One region of the Methylophilus sp. DMC16 genome, then DNA from elsewhere that is predicted to be linked to it. Evidence: predicted binding sites of a transcription regulator. Region 1 holds the regulator's gene; the other holds the start of a gene.
The links. Region 1 encodes FliA, which starts transcription of late flagellar genes. Its sites were predicted from a motif close to CTAAAGTTNNCNNAAANNNTGCCGATANNA; they were not measured.
Positions count from the first base shown of each region.

Region 2: flgM (flagellar biosynthesis anti-sigma factor FlgM) is a predicted target of FliA. The motif match lies at 2,881-2,910, and genes of this name have one in related genera.

Region 1 is NZ_JBQUZC010000001.1:832,488-836,909, forward strand. Features, by position in the region: gene ACT53D_RS04080 (flagellar motor protein MotB) at 1-498, opposite strand, end outside; gene ACT53D_RS04085 (flagellar motor protein) at 498-1,250, opposite strand; gene ACT53D_RS04090 (RNA polymerase sigma factor FliA) at 1,250-1,984, opposite strand; gene ACT53D_RS04095 (MinD/ParA family ATP-binding protein) at 2,002-2,793, opposite strand; gene flhF (flagellar biosynthesis protein FlhF) at 2,786-4,135, opposite strand; gene flhA (flagellar biosynthesis protein FlhA) at 4,137-4,422, opposite strand, start outside.
Region 2 is NZ_JBQUZC010000001.1:1,087,687-1,092,108, reverse strand. Features, by position in the region: gene flgE (flagellar hook protein FlgE) at 1-185, opposite strand, end outside; gene ACT53D_RS05275 (flagellar hook assembly protein FlgD) at 224-895, opposite strand; gene flgC (flagellar basal body rod protein FlgC) at 916-1,323, opposite strand; gene flgB (flagellar basal body rod protein FlgB) at 1,343-1,765, opposite strand; gene flgA (flagellar basal body P-ring formation chaperone FlgA) at 2,042-2,809, shown strand; gene flgM (flagellar biosynthesis anti-sigma factor FlgM) at 2,971-3,291, shown strand; gene ACT53D_RS05250 (flagella synthesis protein FlgN) at 3,297-3,779, shown strand; gene ACT53D_RS05245 (ATP-binding cassette domain-containing protein) at 3,852-4,422, opposite strand, start outside.

The sequences.
Region 1 (4,422 bases):
GGCCTGTGGTGTATATGCCGCCTGATTGTTCTGGAACAGCAGATGGGTAGAAATATCCATTTCCACCCCCAAGTCTGACTGGTAAACCATGATCTGTTTTTGCTCTATCCATTGCGCCAGCGTGTTGGCCAGTTGTTGAGCCATGGCGCGTATTTTCTCCTGATCACGCTGTTTTTTTTCCTGATATAGATAGCTGAGCGGCAAAGGCTTCATCACCGCACTTGGGACTTGCCCGTTTTGATTCTGCGCGCCAGGAACTGGCAATCCAGGCGTTTGTAAGCCCTGTGGCATATTCTGCTGCTGGCCGACAGCCCCCGGTTGCCCCTGAAACGCATTGACGACCGAGCTGGAGAGGGCGCGGTATTTATTCAGGTTAATGTTGGAGGTGGCATACATGACGACGAAAAAAGCAAACAGCAGGGTAATGAAGTCTGCATAAGAAATGAGCCACCGTTCGTGGCTTTCCTCTTCATCTTCGAGCTTGTGGCGTCTGTACATCACGATTGTCTCAAATGCAGATAAGATTCCAGCCGCTCACTGACCAATTTTGGATTGTCGCCCCGTGCGATGGAGACCCAGGCATTGAGCAGCATTTCACGCCTGGACATTTCATGCTGGACATGGCCTTTGAGTTTGTTGGAGATGGGTAAAAACACCAGGTTGGCGAGCGCCACACCATAAATGGTGGCAACAAAGGCCACTGCGATGCCGCTACCGATCTTGCTTGGATCAGACAGATTCTCCATGACATGAATCAGGCCGAGCACCGCGCCCAGAATGCCTACGGTGGGCGCATAGCCGCCTGCCGCTGACCAGATTTTGACAGCGTCGCGCTGTTGCATTTCGTAGTAATACATATCAATGGCACAGACTTCGCGGATGCGATCAGGCGGGGTGCCGTCCACCAGCAATTGCAAGCCCTTGCGTACGAAAGGATCCTGCTCACGCTTGATGTAACTTTCCAGCGACAATACGCTTTCTTTGCGCGCCTGCTGGCTCCATTGATTGATTTTGACGGCGAGTTTTTTGCGGTCATCTTGTGGGTGGACAAAGGCCAGCTTCAACATGCGCAGGCCTTTGATAAACACTTTGAGTTCGGTTTGCAGCAAGACGGCGCCAGTCGTGCCGAGAATAACCACGGCAAAGGCAGCAGGTTGCATCAGGGAGTTGAGGTGGCCCCCTTCTATGACTTGGCCCAGGACCAGGCCGCCGAGTGCAATCAGCAGTCCGGCCAGGCTACCCCAATCCATCAGGCAACTCCGGTCCAGGCTTTTTCACGCATGGCGGCACGCAAGCGGGCGACCGCCTGGCTATGCAGCTGGCAAACGCGTGATTCGGACACATTCATGATGGCGCCAATCTCCTTGAGGTTAAGCTCCTGCTCGTAATACAAGCCCATCAATATCTTTTCGCGCTCTGGCAAGTTGTCGATAGAGGCAATCAAGGCTTCACGGAAGTCGCTTTCGAGCAGGGCTTTCACCGGGTCGCTGCTATCATCGTCCACATAACGATCCAGAAAGTGCTCGCCACCGTCATCGTCCTGAAAATCTTCGTAATAAATCAGCTGGTGACCCTGGCAGTCGCTCAAGACCTCGTAGTAATCTTCCAGGCTAAAATTCATGTGCTTGGCGATTTCGGATTCAGTTGGCGGGCGACCCAGTTTTTGTTCCAGTTGCTGCACAGCCAACTCGATATCGCGCATGTTTTTGCGGATACCGCGCGGCAGCCAGTCGGCACCGCGCAATTCATCCAGCATGGCGCCGCGTACGCGCTGAGAGGCGTAAGTTTCAAATTGTGCCCCATGCGTATCTTCGTAACGCTGTATCGCGTCCATCAGCCCGATCATGCCCGCTTGCACCAGGTCATCCAGCTCGACGCAGGAGGGCAGCTTGGCCTTCATTTGATACGCCATTTTCTTGACCAGGCCGCTATGCATTTTGAGCATCTGATCGGTATTTTGAGTCGTGCCTTTAGCGGTATACATGTTTTTCCTTTTTGACTTTAGGCAACAGCCATGGATGGCATGGAAATCCGTTGTTGTTCTAGACGATGGGCGACGGTTTTAAACGCCAGTGTGCTGGAAAGCTGTTTGCTCACTTCTGCAGTCGCGCGCCCAGGGTTGGCAGTGACTGCCTTGGCGGTTTCAGCAGGCATGGCCCCAATGAACTCCAGCGTGATGCCCAAAAATTGTTTGCACACCTGGTTCAGGCGCATAAAGTACTGATTGCCTTGATCATGGTTAGCGTCTGTCACGACGACACCCAACGGAATCTGCCCATGCTGCTGGCTGATGTGCTTGATGGTCGCATATGCCGACTTAATGGCGGCTTCGCTTCTATCCATTTGGATCACCAGCTCATGCGCGGCAATTACCGGCAGCAGCAGGCTGTAGTCTTGGCTATCCAGTTGTGCTTCAATCATCACAGTGTCGTAATCGTACGCAAGTTGCTCCACTATACCGTTGAGTTGCGTTTTTAAATCGTGAGATAAAGGCGAGGTTAACAGGTCATTTTCGCCCAAACAGGTCAGGTCATAGCCTTGCGGGTGTTTGAAAATGCCCCGCTGGATGGCCTGACGTTGCACGGCGATGCCTTGCAGGGAATGTGTCATCGCGGGTTGGCGGTGCGCGTGCACCAGCAACAAACGCTGTTCTGGCGTCAGCATGCTGGTCGCCAGTTGACGCATCCACTGGCTGGCTGGCTGGCCATTGGCCCCAATCACACTGATAATGCGGGCAGAGGTTTTGGCCATGATACGGCGCAAGCCGTCCGCCTGGTCACGGTAATTAAACATGTGGCTGCTCCTGGCTGGCGGTTTGCATCATGCTGGAGATCACCAGCGGTAACTCTTCATCCAGATACTGGTAGGGCAGGCTGGCCTGGTGTGGTGTCAACACGCGCTCGACCAGGGCTTGCTTGTCTGCAACCTCGATATCCTCTGGCACACGCTGACCGCTGGTGGTGTAAAACAGGCGCATGCGTTCGCGAATCAACACGTCCAGTACATTGCCAATCGCAGCCGCTTCGTCGAGTTTGGTGACGATACAGCCAGCGATATCATGCTTTTTGTAGCTACGCATCACATCAGTCAAGGTATCGCCGGTTGAGGTCGCATTCAGGCACAACAGTTTCTGTATCGGGCTGTCGGCACGGCTCAGCATGGAAAGTTGCTCAGTCACCGCCTGGTCACGCTGGCTGACGCCGACGGTATCCACCAGGATCATATGTTTGTTCTTGAGTTCGTTTAAGGCTATTTTTAAGTCTTCTTCATCTTTGACCGCATGCACCATCACGCCCAGAATCTTGCCGTAAATGCGTAATTGCTCGTAGCCGCCAATCCGGTAGCTGTCAGTGGTGATCAAGCCCAGGTTCTGGGTGCCATGTTTCATTACATAGCGGGCCGCCAATTTGGCCGTAGTGGTGGTTTTGCCTACCCCGGTCGGGCCGACCAAGGCATAGATGCCGCCACGATCCAGCAAAGCATCTTCGTCGTCCAGCGTGTGCAAATTGCGGCTGATCACTTCTTTGGCCCACATTGGCGCCTTGTTCACATCAATGTGTTGCGGCATTTTTTCGGCAATCTGGCGCGAAAGCGACGCACTGAAGTTGGCAGCGAGCAGGGTGCCCAGCACTTTTGATTTGGCCGGGCTATGTTGTAAATGATGCTGCCAGGTCATGGCACTCATCTGGGTTTCAAAGTGGCTGCGCATCTGGCGCATTTCCACCATCATGCCTTGCATTTTTTCTTCCAGCGTTTGTGTTGCCAGCTGATACGCATGCTCTTGTTGTTCACTGTGCTGCTTGAGCATGTCCATGATGGCCGATTCGTTGACATTGGCCTCTTCAGATACCGTTGCTGCCGGCGGCTGAACGGCGCGCGGTGCCGGTACTGGGGTTGCTTGCCGGGGTTGCTCTTTGGCATTCACAAAATCAAGCAGGCTGCGGGTTTGCTCGCTGCCTTGCTCAGCAGTTGCCTGGCTCGCACTGGCATCGACATCCGACTCCAGCATGGCCATGATCTCGGTCCCACCGTTGACACTGCGATTCGCAACAATAATGGCATCTTCCCCCAGGGCCTGCTTGACCTGGGCCAGGGCTTCACGTGCGTTTTTGCCAAAAAATCTTCTGATGTTCATATTACTGCGCTCCGATTAAACTGGTGACACGAATCGATTTGTTGTCTGGCAACTCATCGTGGGATAACACTCTGAGGTGCGGGACGGTCCTTCTTAAAAATCTGGATAAAGCCTGGCGGAGGGGGCCAGCCACCAGCAGGACTGGTGTCAAGCCCATCTGCTCTTGCTGTCTGGCGGCCATTTCGGTCTCTTGTGACAGTCTTTCGGCAATGCCAGGCTCGATCACGCCCTGGCTGGACTGGTTGTTTTGTAATGCTTGCAACAGCAGTTTTTCCAATTGACCATCT
Region 2 (4,422 bases), 260 kb from region 1:
GCCAGCTTGGTACCAATCCCGATTTGTGTGGCGCCCCCGCCGTTCAATGAGGCGGCATACACATCAGAAAATTTGGAGGTTGATTGCTTAAAACCCACAGTGTTGGCGTTGGCGACGTTGTTGCCAATCACAGACAATTGTTGAGAGGTGGCATTTAAACCGCTAAGACCTTGTTGAAAACTCATGCTATTTCTCCTTGCGTAAGATTACATTCTGTGGGGCTTTAGAATACTTCCAGAACATCGGCCAGTGCCACGTCCTTGCCTGTACTCAAATTCAGTCTGGACGAGCCGTTCATTTGTGAAACACTTTGCACCTGGGCCAGGCTTAATGCGGTGCTGGTTGTTTTTGCATCCCCCAGTGTTGCGGTCGTTTCAAAGGTATAAGTGCCAGTCGGTGCCGGTTGCCCGCTCGCGTCTTTTCCATCCCAGGACAGGGCGTTGATGCCGGTGGCCTGCTTGCCTAGCGTCAGTGTTTGAATGACGGTGCCTGCGCCATTTTTAATGGTGACGGTCAGGTTGTCGGCTCCGTTCGGGATGTTGACACCGAACAGTGCGCCTTTTTCACCCAGCTCCATGGTATTGCCGGCAGACAATATATTTCGGCCTATCATGCTGGTCGCCTGGTAGGACTGGCCCATCTGCACGTTGTTGATGAGGCTGGTCATGGAGTCATTCAGTTTGTTGATCCCGGTTACCGTGTTCAGTTGCGCCATCTGGCTAGTCACCTGGGCATTGTCCATCGGGTTGAGCGGGTCCTGGTTTTTCATTTGCGTCACCAGAAGCTTCATGAACCTATCTTGGGCATCATCGGTACTGGTTGTATTTGATGAGCGATTGTTCACTGTATTGAGCAAGTCTTGAGGGACCTGATTGTTAGTATTCACCGTGGTCATATGAGATTCCTTTCTGCAGGTTATTGACCAATATTGAGTGTTTTAAGCAACATGGTCTTGGCCGCATTCATGGTTTCCACGTTGTTTTGATAAGCTCGGGAGGCAGAGATCATGTTCACCATCTCTTCAGTAACGTTGACGTTAGGCATGGTGATATAGCCTTCACTGTTGGCCATCGGATGTTTGGGGTCGTAGACCACTTTGCCGGGGCGGTTATCTTCAATCACCCCGTCAACCGCAACCGTGCTAGCGTTTTGATTCGCCGCATCTTGTACGGCCTTGAACACGACCTGTTTGGCCTGATAGGGTTTGCCGTCAGAGCTGACCACGCTGTCCGCGTTGGCCAGGTTACTGGCTACGGTATTCAGACGCATGGATTGTGCGCTCATCGCAGAGCCGGAAATCTTGAATACATTAAACAAAGACATGTCAGTACTCCTTACTCAATTACTGGCCATTGATTGCGGTCAGCATTTTTTTGATCTGGCCGGTGATCATGGTTAAGCTTGCTTCATAACGGATGCCGTTATCGACATAGGCATTACGTTCTGCATCCATGTCTACCGTATTGCCGTCTACAGAGGCTTGCGTCACGGTACGGAACAATGGATCACCCGGGCTTGCGTAGCCTTGATTCGGCTGACCTTGCATGTGGCCCGAGTCGGTTTTTTGCAAACCACCTGTTGCTGTACCCGTGCTACTGGCTGGATGCATGGCGGCCTGCATGGCGGTTTTAAAGTCGATATCGCGTGCCTTGTATTGCGGTGTATCCGCATTGGCGATATTGGATGCCAACAGCTCTTGACGTTCATTGCGTACACGCAATGCCGTCTGATGAAAATTCAGTGCGGCGTCTAATTTGTTGATCATCATTGATTCCTTTCACTTGCCTGAATCTCTGGCTTTAATCTTTGGTTAGCGATTGTTGTAGCCTCGTCGCCAAAACACCTTTATTCAAAAATATCCTAAAGGTTTGCCAGACACTGCCGTTAATCCTGATAACTCGTTACCTCTTATTGCTCGAGTCACTTTTACTAGCTATGCCTAGTGTACGCCGCACATTTATGAACAATTTCTGAATTAAATGCGGTAAATCCCCTTTATTTGAGCATTTAGCGCCAGCGGTTGTGCGTAGAATGAATGCTCATGAAACCTCGTCTGCTTACAATTTTTTGTGCAATGCTGATTGCCCTGACCGGGTTCTTCAGTCATTTACTGCACGCAGCTGACCGTACAGCGACAAGCGCTACGCTGGTCAATCAGCGTGTCGCTGAGCCGGCGGTCGCAGACATGCACAGCCGCGTGTATCAAACCGCTGTGCAATATGTGCAGAGCCAGACGCAAGGTTATCCAGGCAAAGTCAATGTCGACATTCAGCCACTAGACAGCCGTGTTCGTATTGCTGCCTGCGACATGATGGAAGGATTTACCGTACCAGGCTCACGGTTGTGGGGTAAAACACATATAGGTGTCCGTTGCCTGCAAGCCGAGACCAAGTTGTGGACGCTGTATGTGCAGGCAGACGTGCAAGTGTGGGCTGAATATGCAGTGACGGCAGTGCCAGTCAGTCAGGGTGCACTACTCAGCCCGAACGATGTGGTGTTGCAATCAGGGGATTTAAGCAAGCTACCGGCTGGCATTATCACGGACTTGTCCATGCTCGAAGGCAAACAAGCCGCCTTGAATATGCCGCTGGGCACGGTGTTGCGCCCAGAGCTGCTCAAGTCCAGACCTGTGATCATGCAGGGTCAGACTGTACAGTTAAATAGCCGTGGCGAAGGATTTGTGGTCAGTGCCGATGGGACTGCACTGCAAACAGCCAATGCCGGGCAGGTGGTGGATGTCAAAGTCAGTAGCGGCCAGGTGATTAAAGGGGTTGCACTGTCGAGTGGAAAAGTCGATGTAAGATATTAGGCAGACTCACCACGACAAACATGAAAAAATACTTCTCGATCAGAATCTTGAGATAAAAACTATATTAACAACTAAAGTTCGCTTAAACTATGCCGATAGAACTGTTAATCAATGAGGGTTTAGTCACCCGACAAACTCAGACATCAAGGCAGAGGGATAGCATGAATATTTCAGATTCGATCAAGAAACTTGGGATTGGTGTAGATAAACCAGTATTAGATAAAGGTACCAGCAGCAAAAGTACCGAAAAAACAAGCACATCGGCAACGCCAGCCAGCAAAGACAACGTGACATTGTCCGCGGCATCGGTGCAGATGCAGTCCATAGAAGCGGGGATCGCCTCGTCAGAGGTGTTTGATACGCACAAAGTGGACGAAATTAAAAGTGCTATTGCGCGTGGAGACTTTACTGTCGACACGGGTAAAGTGGCTGACGGCTTATTGCAAACCGTTAAGGACTTGATACATTCGAAAAAAGGATGATGTTTATGACAACTGCAAATCGCAACGCTATCCCTGAGATCAGTTTTGAAGCGGATGCCAATCTGGTTGAAGCGCTCATTGAAGATTTGCAGAATGAACAAAAAGCCTTGGTCAAAGCTGACCTGGATACCATAGAACGGATTATTGATCAGCGTGTAGAGTTACTACAGGCGCTGGGTGAAGCCGCAAAACAGCGTTACGCTGCCTTGTCGGCGGCCGGCTTCGAAGCCAATGAAAAAGGCATGGCTAAATGGCTGGAGTTAGGACATGGCAAAGTGATGGATACGGCATGGATGGAGTTCCAGAAAAAACTGGCGCAGGCAAAAGAGCTTAACCGCATCAACGGCATCCTGATCAACAAGCATTTTCAACGCAACCAGGAAAAGCTGGATGCGATTCAAGGCAAAGCAACCAATGCCACGCAGTTCTATGGCAAAAATGGCCAAACTCACGGTGCCCACAGCTCTCGCACCAGTTTTGCGGTATAACTCGCATTAAAATCAAACGATCACAACCGTAAATGGCAATTCATCATTGCCACTTTCAAGCTTGAGCGTTGCTTACTGGCTTTCCAGCCATTCCCAGCGCTCCAGTTTCTGCAAGATTAACGCTTCAATTTCATCCAGTCTCTCTTGTCGTTGCTTGACCTGCTCAGGCGCTTGCTTGTAAATGTCCCCTTGTGCAAACTGTGCCTGGATATCAGCTTGCTCTTGCTCTAATTGTTCAATTTCTGCAGGCAGCGCTTCAAGCTCACGCTGCTCCTTAAAGCTCAACTTTTTTCGGGTTGAGGTGTTGGATGGGGCGCTCGTGCTGGCGGGGGACGAGGCTGCAGGCACCGGTTTTTCGACTGATTTATTTGCAACTTCGCGCTGCTGGCTAAAGCGTAGCCAGTCATCATAACCACCGCTAAATTCGGTGAGTTTGCCCTGGCCTTCAAAAGCAATGACTTGTGTCACCGTATTTTCCAGGAATGCCCGGTCATGACTCACCAGAAACAGGGTGCCCGCATAATCCTGCAGCAGGTTTTCCAGCAGCTCCAGCGTGTCGATATCCAGATCGTTGGTGGGTTCGTCTAGCACCAATACATTGGCCGGACGCGCAAATAATCGGGCCAGTAACAGACGATTGCGT